Regions from separate parts of the Paenibacillus germinis genome, predicted to be linked through region 1. Evidence: riboswitches for the same ligand, from Rfam matches in the RefSeq annotation. Region 1 holds a riboswitch; each other region holds the start of a gene.
What was found. A riboswitch is a leader RNA that binds a small molecule or an ion and turns the genes downstream of it on or off. The one in region 1 is predicted to bind cyclic di-GMP.
Positions count from the first base shown of each region.

Region 2: it holds a riboswitch for cyclic di-GMP, as region 1 does, so the genes downstream of both, GC102_RS39955 (putative motility protein) here and GC102_RS38320 (hypothetical protein) in region 1, are expected to answer to the same signal.
Region 3: it holds a riboswitch for cyclic di-GMP, as region 1 does, so the genes downstream of both, GC102_RS13985 (hypothetical protein) here and GC102_RS38320 (hypothetical protein) in region 1, are expected to answer to the same signal.
Region 4: it holds a riboswitch for cyclic di-GMP, as region 1 does, so the genes downstream of both, GC102_RS28495 (putative bifunctional diguanylate cyclase/phosphodiesterase) here and GC102_RS38320 (hypothetical protein) in region 1, are expected to answer to the same signal.

Region 1 is NZ_WHOC01000198.1:100,594-103,852, forward strand. Features, by position in the region: gene GC102_RS38315 (S-layer homology domain-containing protein) at 1-748, opposite strand, end outside; gene GC102_RS38320 (hypothetical protein) at 1,013-1,255, opposite strand; cyclic di-GMP riboswitch class I at 1,302-1,396, opposite strand; gene GC102_RS38325 (S-layer homology domain-containing protein) at 1,676-3,259, opposite strand, start outside.
Region 2 is NZ_WHOC01000019.1:519,864-523,122, forward strand. Features, by position in the region: gene GC102_RS39955 (putative motility protein) at 863-1,063, opposite strand; cyclic di-GMP riboswitch class I at 1,084-1,169, opposite strand; gene pyrE (orotate phosphoribosyltransferase) at 1,257-1,898, opposite strand; gene pyrF (orotidine-5'-phosphate decarboxylase) at 1,938-2,627, opposite strand; gene carB (carbamoyl-phosphate synthase large subunit) at 2,723-3,259, opposite strand, start outside.
Region 3 is NZ_WHOC01000070.1:133,520-136,778, forward strand. Features, by position in the region: gene gloA2 (SMU1112c/YaeR family gloxylase I-like metalloprotein) at 1-234, opposite strand, end outside; gene GC102_RS13980 (exopolyphosphatase) at 310-1,224, opposite strand; gene GC102_RS13985 (hypothetical protein) at 1,360-1,665, opposite strand; cyclic di-GMP riboswitch class I at 1,768-1,862, opposite strand; gene GC102_RS13990 (MDR family MFS transporter) at 1,973-3,196, opposite strand.
Region 4 is NZ_WHOC01000149.1:221,916-225,174, forward strand. Features, by position in the region: gene GC102_RS28490 (HAD family hydrolase) at 1-433, opposite strand, end outside; cyclic di-GMP riboswitch class I at 640-732, shown strand; gene GC102_RS28495 (putative bifunctional diguanylate cyclase/phosphodiesterase) at 795-2,576, shown strand; gene GC102_RS28500 (MFS transporter) at 2,597-3,259, opposite strand, start outside.

The DNA.
Region 1 (3,259 bases):
CTGTCAGCTTGGCACCACGTAATACGTTGCGATTTTTCGCAGCAAAAATACCTTTCACTTCATCTTTAGCTGTATAGCTTATACCGGATACTTTAATTTGTCCGCTATCTGTGATGTCTTCAATCACAAGAGGCAGCAGGTTAGAAACAAATACGGCAATTGATGCTGCTTCCTGTCGGATCAATCCGCTCTGTGGGTGAACGTTACCATTATCCGTCTTTATGATTCCAGCTTGAATAGCTTCGAGCAGACTTTCTCGTGCCCAACTACTTGCAGTAGATAAATCGCTTGGCGTCGTTACGCCTGTATGTTCTGATTTTAGGCCCAACGCTCTGGTTAATACAACAGCCACTTGTTCTTTGGTTATCGACTCATTCGGTTGAAACGAATTACCTGTACCTGTCATCCAACCTTTCTCATAGAGGGCTTCAATGTACGGAGACGCCCAGGAAGAAGCCACAACATCCTTAAATGAACTTGTTCCTTTTGCCTTCACTTCAATATGGAAAATTCTCGTAATTAGCGCAGCAAATTCAGCACGGCTAAGATTCTTATCCGATTGAAATGATTGATTCTCATAACCATCCATGAGTCCACGTTGTAATGCGCTTAGCACACCATCATTTTTCACTTCATCTATGTACTTCAAATCTTTGTTAGGCTGCTCAGCGAAAACAGTAGTCTGGCTCATAGCGGCTGACAGTAACATGGTAGCAACAACAGCTTTGTTTTTCGGGGTTAATTTCACGTAGTTTAGCTCCTTATGGTGTTTTTAGTCTTTTAATTTCATTTCAGGACTTTATACCTATTATTCTTATTATAGATGCTGAATTTAATTATTTAAAGATATTTTATCTTATATTTCGACATATTTTACAGACGATTGTCGGACTAAAGACATTATTACATTACTGGTCTCGACTGCACGATTAAAAGAAATAGGCGTCCATTCCCCGATAATCCAGAGAATAGATCGCCTATACATTGTTTTTTCTATCAAATTCAATTATTGCTATGAAGCAAAAAAAGTTTTATCCGGAAAACCGTCTCCCTCTGCATAACATCTTGCAATAGCTGAAGCAGCCTTCATGAACATATGGTCTTTGGTTGTACCCGGGACTCTCTCTAGCTGCCGAAATTCTTCTTGAACTAGATTAAATTCAATTTCACCCAAACTTTCTTCTGTTGGACCAAATTTGTATATGACCTTTTCGGCATCGTCGAATACTTTAATCAGCATAAGATATGTTGCCATTTTGGGACCCTCCTTTCTTTTTTGGCAATAAAAAAACAAGCCCCTAAAGAGTATCCCGGCTATCATCCCATGACATGTGACTCATGGCTTAGACCCGTGGCTTTGCGTCTCCACCTTTCGATGGATTTGCCTTTGTTCATTATTGCTTGATATTAGGTGTGTTTCAGTGATTATTTCTAGTTGTAAAGAACTATCTATTTCCATGGTATTCCATAAAATAATGAAATTCAACATATTTCTACAAAAGAGAGGGAATCCGTACACAAAGTGTGTGATTTCATACAAAAAAGTTTAGGTAGAACAATGTTCTTGGCGTTACGCCCTTCTACATTCATACCCTACCATCGTACTGATATCCATCCTCCAAATAAGAAACGACCGTCCCAACTAGGGTACGGTCGCCAAATTCGCCTGCTACATTTAATTAATAAATTTTAAAACTTTCAAAGATTGATACAGTATCTTAGCACTTTGTCCTCGATCCGCAGGTGTTGCAGGGGAGAAGGTTGAATCGGTAAGACCATTAACAATGCCTTCCTGTATACCAACTGCAACTGCCTCTCTTGCCCATGGCTGAATGCTCAATTGATCTCCAAATTTGTTAATAGCCGCGTTCTTTTCCGTTTCCGTTAATTGTTTTGTGTATCCGCCTGCTTGCAGCATACTGTGAACCATTTTCATCATTTCCTGACGGGTAATCGGTTGGTTTGGTTTAAAGGTACCATCCTCATATCCACTTACTAAACCAGCCTCAACAGCAGCATATACGGGCGCAGCATACCATGCGTTTGTTTGTACATCATTAAATTTTGCAGGCAATCCACTCTTTGGCTGAATGCCAAGCCCTCTTATGAGTAAGGCAGCAAATTCAGCACGTGTAACTGGACTATCATATCCAAAAGAACCGTTATCATAACCAGAAACAATGAATTTAGATGCCAGGGTTTCAATTGCTTCCTTGGCAAAATGAGACGAAGGTACATCTTCAAAAGTTTTTACATTCTTCACTAAGGAATAAATGGAATTACCCTTACGTATCATATTTGCTTGCAGTGTTCCATCTTCACTAACCGTGAAAAACGTTGGAACTGGATAGTAAGTATTTGTAATGGGATCAAATACCACACCAGCCAAATTCTTGATAGCAGTAATGTTCGTCAGCCCAGGAACCAATAGGGAATGCTGAATGTAAGAGTTTACTGTGGTTATCTCGGTTTGTTTATCCCCAGACACCGCTTGTATTGTAAAATCAATTGGTTTTAATACTTGCTCTACAGAGGATTTTTGAAGCAGGATACCAAAAGACTTTTCTAACTCGGCATCAATTTTGCTTAAAGATACTGTGATTTTTGTAGTATCTATAGCTAGACCTTGTTGTTCAACTGCTTGTTTGATCGAATCCGCACTAAACTTTACTTCCCCTATTGAAGATTGAACGTGAATCATAGTTTCGGCATTCAAGGAGGCTGCTTGTGTGATTGCAGATGCACTTAACTCCGTTTGAGCAAAGTCCCCTTGTCCTTGAATCTCTATAACAACCGTTTTAATCAAAGAATCCACTTGACTCAGTAATTGCTTAGCAATGATTTCAGCCAATTGTTTATTTGTAAATGTAAGCTTGACTACAATTTGTCCCTTATCGTTAGTACTTATCTCCACTTTTGGTACAGTTGAATCTGGTACCGTTCCTGAACCTGAACCTGAACCTGAACCTGAATCTGATCCTGAACCTGGATTTGGATTTGGATTTGGATTTGGATCTGGAACATGAATTGGATCTGTTCCCTGATCTGGAGTCCCTATAGTCTCAATACTCTCCAATACCGATAGATTTTTGCTTTCTCCGGATGTATTCACAGCTGCTATTGCGATTTTGACAGCACCAGAAGGTAGTACAGTTCCATTAGGAATCGTAATTCGATAAGAACTTCCTGTTGTTTTTTTAACTATAGCTAAATTTCCCACTTTTTCATTATTAGCGTTCAAGAAAAACACTTTATATCC
Region 2 (3,259 bases), on a different contig from region 1:
TTCAATTTTTAAGTCATTCAGCTTTCGTGAGGGCAGATGGGCTATAGTGGTTACCATTGTAGTATTATCTAAAACAATTTAAACTCCCAATCGCTATTTCGCAACTTGAAGTTGCAGTTTGTACTACGCGGTACAATAAAAAGCCAATTTGTCCAAAGAAACCGCCGGATTGTTGTACAAGTACAACAGTTCGGCGGGCAAGGGATAATCTCTAGTCGGAATCGCACCATTCGGAGTACTTGGGCCAATCAAGTATCAACAACCACCACTACTTAGACATGCATCAATTTGGGCAACTTTAATTTCCATCTAGCAGTTGGGCATCCGCCACATGTTGGGTAACCGCCAATTGAAAATCCCCGAGTACACGATAGTCCAAGTTGTATTTTGTGCAACAATACACCCATCTCACGCCGGAGTAGCCTGCTATTGTTGTATTTCGTACAACAATTCGAGCTTATAACGCCTATTTCTGAGCGATTCCCGCCAAATTGTTGTACGCGGTACAACAAAAAGCCAATTTGTCCAAAAAAACCGCCGGATTGTTGCACAAAGTACAACAGTTCGGTGGGCAAGGATAATCTCTAGTCGGAATCGCACCATTCGGAGTACTCGGGCCACTCAAGTATCAACAACCACCACTACATAGACATGCATCAATTTGGGCAACTTTAATTTGCATCTAGCAGTTGTTACTCTATCTAAGCCCGTCCGCTCTACGCTGTAATTTCTTCCACAGATCAGAAAACAAACATCAGGAGGGAATAAGCTTTGCTTTACCCCCTAACCCAAAACATATAAATTCTTATAAGTAAAAAGAAGCTCTCCTTTTCGTAAAGGTAGAGCTTCTTCCGTTATGAACTTATATGCAAATGTCGAGATTGCCACCCAAATGCGGTGTCGCTGAAGCGGTAACCAGCTGTTGGGATTTAGCAAAATCCTGTACTAATGTACTAGATGAAGCTGCTTGCATATCACTTACTTTGCTTAAAAGCTGAATGCCAACGGCTTGCTTCAAAGCGTCTCCACCACTAATCGCAGTTAGAACACTATTGATATTCACGAGCACTCCTCCTCTCATCGTTCGGTAGCTGGCAAGCATACGGTATAACCGAGTAGCCCCTATAGCTTTGCGTCTGTCGCTTTCGCGTCATTTGCCATTTCGCAGATGTTAGGCAGTACCTAGCACTTATACAGTATAGGATATTCTTACACAATTCGTCAATCTTCGCATTTCAATTTAAGCAGATACAGTCCTAAACACCAAACGCAGCAGGATTCGATCTCCAAGAACGAAGCAATTCCATGTCTTCTTGTTTGATTTTCCCCTTCTCTAGAGCTACTTCAAGCAGTGTAGAGTAGTTGGAAAGTGTGTATAGTGGCATATCAGCAGCTTGGAACGCTTCTGTAGCTTTATCTAGCTGATAGGAGAAAATCGCCAGCACGCCCAACGCTACAGCACCAGCTTCTTTGACAGCAATAGCTGCTTTCAAAGAACTGCCACCCGTAGAGATAAGATCTTCAATCACGATCACCTTTTGTCCTGGTTTCACAGTGCCTTCAATCAAGTTCTCTTTGCCATGTCCTTTGGCTTTATCACGAATGTAGATCATCGGGAGACCTAGCTTTTGAGCAACCCAAGCGGCATGAGGAATACCCGCTGTTGCCGTACCAGCAACAACCTCTGCATCCGGGAATTTCTCTTGAATCAAAGCTGCGAAGCCGTCAGCGATCGCTTCGCGAATTGCCGGGTGTGACATCGTCAGACGATTGTCACAATAGATTGGTGATTTGAGGCCTGAAGTCCATGTAAAAGGCTGCTGCGGTCGAAGTGCTACCGCTTCTATATCTAATAATGACGCCGCAATATGCTGCGCAATTGTTTCGAGTTGACTCATGTTCCTACCACCGTTCCTTCCGTTGTTAGACAAAGCATGTTATACGATTGAATCGATAATCGCTTCAATTGCTGCTCTTGGATCCGCTGCGCCTGTGATCGGTCGACCGATCACGACGTAATCCGTCCCCTGCGCGAACGCTTCAGCCGGCGTCATGATTCGCGACTGGTCGCCTACGTCGGCTCCAGCAGGGCGAATGCCTGGCGTCACGGTGACGAACCCGTCACCGCACGCCGCCTTAATCGCAGTCACCTCAAGCGGTGACGCGACAACACCCTGAAGCCCCGCAGAATGCGCTAAGCGGGCATAACGAATGACGGCCTGCTCAACCGTACCGGTCAGGCCGATCTCGTCATTCAGCACCTGTACACTGGTGCTTGTTAATTGCGTCACGCCGATAACGATCGGACGTGCAGCTCCAACGACTTGCCCCTTGTCGACACCCTCCAAGGCGGCTTCCATCATTTGCTTGCCTCCGGCAGCATGGACATTGAACACGTCAACCCCAAGGCGCGTCACGCTTTCCGCGCCGCCTTTGACCGTGTTCGGAATGTCATGCATCTTCACATCGAGGAACACCTTGTAGCCGCGGTCCTTCAGACTCGCGACGAAGCCGGGACCCGCAGCATAGAACAACTGCATGCCCACCTTCACGTAGCAAGGGATGCCTTCGAGCTGCTTGAGCAGCCCTTCAGCACCTTCTGCGTTCGCATAATCCAAAGCGACCATAATGCGTCCTGTAACATCTGTGCGAGTTAGCGTACTCAAGTTCGTCACTCTCCTTAGAGTTTTGCTTTAGCAAAACTGACTTCGTAAGCATAGTCTTAGACATGAATTGGCATTGCACGTGAGGAGAAGTTGATTGCTTCAAGCATATTAACAAGCGCTCTTACTGTATCGAGTGATGTCATACAAACCACACCGTTCTCAACCGCTTCACGACGAATGCGGAAGCCGTCACGCTCTGGCTCTTTACCTTTAGTGAGAGTGTTCACAACGAACTGTGCATCTCCGCTGCGGATGAGATCCAGAATGTTAGGCGAACCTTCGCTCAGCTTGTTCACAGTCGTCACTGGAAGACCAGCTTGTTCGATTGCTGCTGCCGTTCCGCCTGTTGCAATGATTTTATATCCAAGACGATAGAAGCCCTTTAAGATTTCAATCGCTTCTTCTTTATCTTTGTCAGCTACTGTTACTACGACAGATCCTGCTGCAGGAATTTTCATCCCCGCTCCAATTAAGCCTTTGTAGAGTGCTTTGGCAAAATTGATATCGCGTCCCATAACCTCGCCCGTCGATTTCATCTCAGGTCCGAGAGTTGTATCTACACGGCGCAGCTTAGCGAAGGAAAACACTGGCAC
Region 3 (3,259 bases), on a different contig from region 1:
ATGCCTAAGACCCCTTGCCTCAGGCTGGTTAACTCGCAGCGGAGGGTTCGGAAATGAAAACAACTCGATCTGCTGCTCGGTTTTCCCGATGCGCAAATCCAACTTATAGGAGTCACGTTCTGCACGATACGTTTCGTGAATGACCGTTAATCCAAGTAAATCGACATAGAAGTGTTTCGATCGCTCATAATTGGAGCTAATGATCGCTACATGATGAATTTGTTCTAACTCCACTCCATTCCCCCCTGTCCCCATTTAGTGAAAAACCGCATTCCGGGAACTCCCATCCTGCAGTCCGTTTCACTTATTTTATCCGTCTGTTCTCATCGTTTCAACAATTTTCTTCAAAACTTCCTCAGCTTGCACATAGTCAACTTGGCAAGTACCAGCTGCATGATGACCGCCTCCACCATTTTGGAGCATCAAGTTACCAATATTCGTTTTCGACGAGCGATTCACAATGCTGTGACCACAAGCAAAGACGCAGTTTTGTTTATTTCGGCCATCGACGATCCAAATCGATATATTTTGCTCTGGATAAAGGGCATACACCATGAAACGGTTCCCTGGATAGATGGTTTCCACATCACGAAGATCGGTAATAATAACATTGCCTTCCGTCCGCGTATAGGTTTGAAGCATATCACGATATAAAGCATCTAATTCAAAATATCGCGCCACACGCTCTTTCACATCCGGCAATTCCATAATCTCATGAACGGACATCGTTGCACAGTGCTCCACAAGATCTTCCATCAATTGATAATTACTAATCCGATAGTCGCGATAGCGCCCTAAACCCGTTCGAGCATCCATGATAAAAGATAATAGATCCCATCCACTTGGATTCAAAATATCTTCTTTGCTGAACTGTGCCGAATCCGCTTTATCCACCCCGCGCATAATATCATCGATATCTCCGAAGGTCTCACGCCCTCCATAGTAATCATAAACAACACGTGCCGCACTTGGCGCGATTCGGGTTTCCCCTTTGAACTCAACCTTTTCGCCCATCCGCTCAAGTTCACTGGAATGATGATCGAACCACAAGCCACAACCCGCTACATAAGGGACATTGGCCAAAATATCGTTTTCCGAAACCTCGATCAAACCGTCCTGCATATCTTTGGGATGGACGAATTTCATTTCATCCACCATGTTTAACTTTTTGAAAAGCATCGCGCATACTAAGCCATCAAAATCCGAACGTGTGATTAATCTCATGCTATGTATCCCCCTAATAATAGTTCCAAAGCACTACTAAAACCTTCGACATTCATTATATCAGCTCGTGTCAATTTGTGACAATCATTTTGTCTTTATAAATCCCTTTCAGCTGGAAATAAAAAAACGGTACGCCTATATAGGCTGTACCGTTCTTAATTTGGATGATAAGCATTGATAAAGTCTTGTCAAAAATGCTTCAATTTGCGGCATCGGCGGCATTTTTACAGAAAGCTTAACCTCGCCCTTCCAGTAGAAAATCAAGATGCTATTGTTTCTCCCATGAAACATTTCAACATCCCAACAAGCTTCATTTAACGCGTATACTTCCCGATTAATCATGAGCTTTGGTCCATCCGAGGAAGGCACCAAACGGGCAACATGATTACCACATAGCGAAGTCACTTTTTGTTCTTCTTGTAGTATTCCTTCTGATTGCATGCTGCTGGATCCTCCTTTTATTTTCACATTAATTTGTTATGACAGAGAAAAACCCCACCATAGTGAACCGATCGGAGGGGTTCTGATGTTGATACCCAATCGTTCGGCGGCTGGCTGGCTGCGAGTCCGGTTTGCAGGACAAGGAAGCCCCTTTAGCTTTGCGTCACTGGCTTTCGCCAGCTTTGCCTTTGTCGAGATGTCTTACTAAATATCTAAGTCGCTAAGAGAATAAATATCTACTCTCTCAAGGATACGGGAACTCGTTTTGAAATCGAATAGTTCCTAAGAACTAATTTTGCAATATTTTTCATAAATTTTCTTTTTTCGACGTATTTTTCAACATCATTTGACGAATTGAGCCTCTCCAGTAGAAAATGGATCCCGTAATCGTAAGAACAGCCATAAGAACGTACAACGTATTTCCACCATAAGAAACGAGCAAGAACCCACCTACCCAAGGTCCAATAAAGTGGCCTATGTTCGTTAATGTTTGAGCGCCAAAATACGTGCCACGCATATGCTCCGGAGCTAATTTGTCAATCAACATATTAGCAGCGGGGTAATTTAGAATCTCGCCAAGCGTGAAAATACTCATCGAAATAATAAGCCATGCCAGCGAGTGCGAAAACGCAAAGCCAACATCCCCTAGAGCAAACATTAGGTTGCCAATTACAATTGCAACAAGCGGCGTGTACTTTTCTGCCAAACGTGTAAGTGGAATCTGCATGGCAATAACGACGATCGCATTCACACTCATCAAGATCGCAAACATTTTCACACCATCGACAAAACTCTGCTCCAAATATTGCGAAAGTGTTACCATCACCTGGGAGTATCCGATAGCACCAATAATGCCACCAAGGATATACAAGCGAAAAGTCATATCACTGCGAATCACTCGCACAGCAGAACCAAAGGTAACCGAAGATTTCTTCTCACCCTCGATTTTCTTGATGCCAAAAGCGATGAGCAGTGCGTAAAGGGTGACCGCATAAATAAAATAAATGATTCCTGTGATGAGAAAAGGCAGCGCACCGTTCATCGTAGCGAAAAAGGCCCCCAAAAGTGGTCCGACTGCAACACCAAGATTAATAGCCATATACCGCATCGAAAATACTTTAAGTCGCTTCGCAGGTTCTGTAAGGTCTGCCATCAACGCCTGCGAAACGGGCTCATAAAAGGATCGGCACAAGCCGTTCAGCATATTGAGCAGCATAAACAGGATTGGTAGTTTAACCATGCCGAAGCCTAAGAAGACGAACGCCCAGCCGAAAAGAGCTGCTAGCATAATAATGCGTCTTCCGAATCGGTCCGATAAGGTGCCTCCTATAAAACCGCCTACGGTCCCAGCCAAAGAACCCATTCCAATGACAATTCCGATCATCACCGCACTCATCGACGTATGTCTGGCTAAATAAATCGCTAGAAAAGGCAAACTCATGGAGGACGCAGCCCTAGCCATAACGGTTCCAAGAATTAACGTATGTACAATGGGATGATAAGAACTTAAAAAACCACGTAATCGATTCATTTGAGATGACTCCTATCGCTGTTTAATTTACCGCAGGTCAAGAAATCGACACCGAATTTCAAT
Region 4 (3,259 bases), on a different contig from region 1:
GTTTCATGGCATTCATCTGCTCTCTTCCGATAATCAAATCAAAGTATGGATGAATTCCTGTCGTTTCCAGCGCACGTACTGCGGCTTTGTATGAATTATTAGTCACAATAACCAGGACATAGCCCGTCTTTAAAACATTTAGAAGCTCGGAAACCTGGGATTCCAGTCCTGCACCCTCCATGCCTATTAGTTCATGTTGAACAACCATATTCATCACTTCTATATAGGACTCTTCAGGCATCCCATTCGCTTTTACATACTCAATCATGGTTGATGTGGTATGCTCTTGAATCGGAAAACCAACCGGCAATAGATCATTCTCGGTAAGGTAGTCCGCCACTTGCTTTTTCATCATTTGGAAATTAATGCTAGACCTCAGCAGTGTATTATCCATATCAAAAATAATGCCTCGAACTTGGCCTAATTTACTCATTGAACCTCACCTATCCATCTCTAGAACTATAGAAAAATCAAGAAATTAGCATTATTAATTATTTTTAGTTGATTTCGACATAATTCGCTAATTATATGCAAATACCGCTATAGACACGTCATTTTTAACTATTTATAATGAGGCGTATTAACTGGTATATAAGCCTTTCACATCATTAACTAGTGCCTTTTGAACTACATATATGGAATCGTTAAAAGCAAACCATTGGAAACAATGGGACGCAAAGCCATGACCTAAGGCATCCCTAATTGGGATGCTATGGACGACAGGTTACCGAGTCAAGGAGTTCATCCTTTCATTCGGGATGGACTTTTTTATTTATACGAAATGAGGTGGATTCATGCATCATACCCTAACGGATAGTTTTCCTATTTACCTCATATTGCTAACGTTCATTATTTCAATAATTGCTCTTTACATATCCTTTACTAACAAAACAGCACTCAAAGCTTCCCTCTTAGAGTCTGCTATTGATTGTATCATGATGTTTAATTCAAGTGGGAGGATCATTGCGTTTAATCCTGCGGCAGAAGTCCTTTTTGGATACGAACGCAAAGAAGCTTTAGGGCTTACATTAATCGATTTTCTTTTTGAAAAAGATGGCCAGGAGACAACCTTCTTAAATCTGCTGTTTACGGCCAAAGACGAAACGATTATCGGGAAGCGAATCCAATTGAAAGCATTTCGATCGGATGGCAGTGTATTTCCAGCGGAACTAACGATTACGAGCACTACGTATAAAGGAAAGCTTGTCTATACAGCTTATCTTCGCGATTTGACTAAAAAAAAGAAGTCCGATGATATGATACAACAGCTAGCCTACTTTGATCTTCTGACAGGTTTGCCGAATCGCAACCAGTTCAATCAGCTTTTCCATGATGCGTTAAACAAAGCCAAACAACATAATCAGAGCTTAGCTCTACTCTTCCTTGATGTAAATCGGTTTAAGCTCATCAATGATACTTTAGGTCATCCCTTAGGAGATCTCGTATTGCAAAAGTTCTCTGCATTGCTCTCTGAAAGCTTGTTTGCACAAAGCATTGTCTCCAGACTAAGTGGCGATGAATTTGTGATTTTGTACCCATTCGGAAATCGGCAGTCAGCTGCTGAGCAAGCGGAAAAGATCATCCAACAATTGGAAGATCCTTTCCAAATCGACGGGCGAAATGTTTTTGTTTCCACCAGTATTGGCATCTCTTTGTATCCTATCGATGGAGAAGATCCGGAGGTTTTACTGAAAAATGCCGATCATGCGATGTATCTGGCCAAAGAACGTGGTGGAAACCATTATCAATTTTATGAACAGGAAATGAGTGTCATTCATTCGAGGAGAAGCGCATGTGAACAATCCCTCCGGACAGCCCTAGAACATAATGAGCTCTACCTGATGTACCAACCCAAATGTCATATTGCTACCGGCAAAATAATCGGCGTAGAAGCTTTACTAAAATGGGATAGCCACGAGTTAGGAAGCGTCTCGCCGAAGGAATTTATTCCTATTGCAGAAGAATCCAGACTAATTATTTCAATTGGAAAATGGGTACTACAAACAGCCTGCTTACAAATGAAAAAATGGCAAGATGCGGGTATGGAGCCTGTTCCAATTGCAGTCAATATATCGGCTGTCCAGCTTCATCAAGAAGATTTGGTGACCATGATTCTCGAGATTCTCCATCAAAATGAGCTGGAAGCACAGTACTTAGAACTCGAAATCACCGAAAGTGTATCGATGTATAACAGCCTCAGCTGTATGGAAAAGCTTACTGCTTTAAAGAAAGAGGGAGTAAAAATCTCTGTAGATGATTTCGGAACAGGTTATTCTTCTTTAAGTTATTTACATAAATCGCCAGTCGATACTTTGAAAATTGATAAATCAATCGTTCAAGACATTTCCACCAGCATATCTACATCTTCTATCATTAAAGCTATTATGGCCATGTCACATAATTTAAATTTGAATGTTGTTGCCGTAGGTGTAGAAACTCATGAACAGCTAATTCTTCTAGAAAGATTTGGTTGTGAACATATACAAGGATACTTATTCTCAGTTCCACTTACAGCCCAGCTATTTGAAAAGAATTATGTTATCCATGATGCAAATGCTAGTTCAAATGCTTTATGAGAAAAGCCAGAATGCGGAGGTTACTCCGTCTTCTGGCTTTTCAGATTGGACGCCGAACGAATAGCAAACGGCATGGCCAATGAAAGTAAGCTTGCCAAAAGTCCAAATACGAACATGCCGTGAATACCCGTATAAAAGACGCTGGATTTCGTTAGGATTGCCCCCATAATAGTTACGCTGACGGCTGTTCCAATGTTCCGTGCAAAGAGCTGCAGCGAAGTGGAAATCCCCTTCTGGTGCGCTTCAACAAGCTGCTGTGAACCGATTGTAGTAATGGTGAAGATTATCCCATAAGCAAGACCAAGCGTCGTTAGTGCGGTAAATGTGTACCAAAATGGAGAAGCCTCGTGTATGAAATAAAATAAGGCAGCTGTAATGACGAGTATCATATTACCTATGACTAGAAGCCGTTTATATCCATAGCGAAGTACCCATTTTCCACCAGGTATAGCTACGGCCATCCACCCAATGGATGTACTCAGAAGTGCAATACCGCTGACAAACAACGAGTAGCCTTGATTTTGTAAGAAGAGAGGTATGAAGCTGGATGTCCCAAAGAGAGCCGCGCAGCTGAGAAAAGAGCTTGCAATCATAATGGCCACCGGACGATTGCGCAGCAGGTTTAGCGGAACGATCGGTGCAGGATGTCTTCTCTCATATAAAAAGAAAGCCATCATAAATAT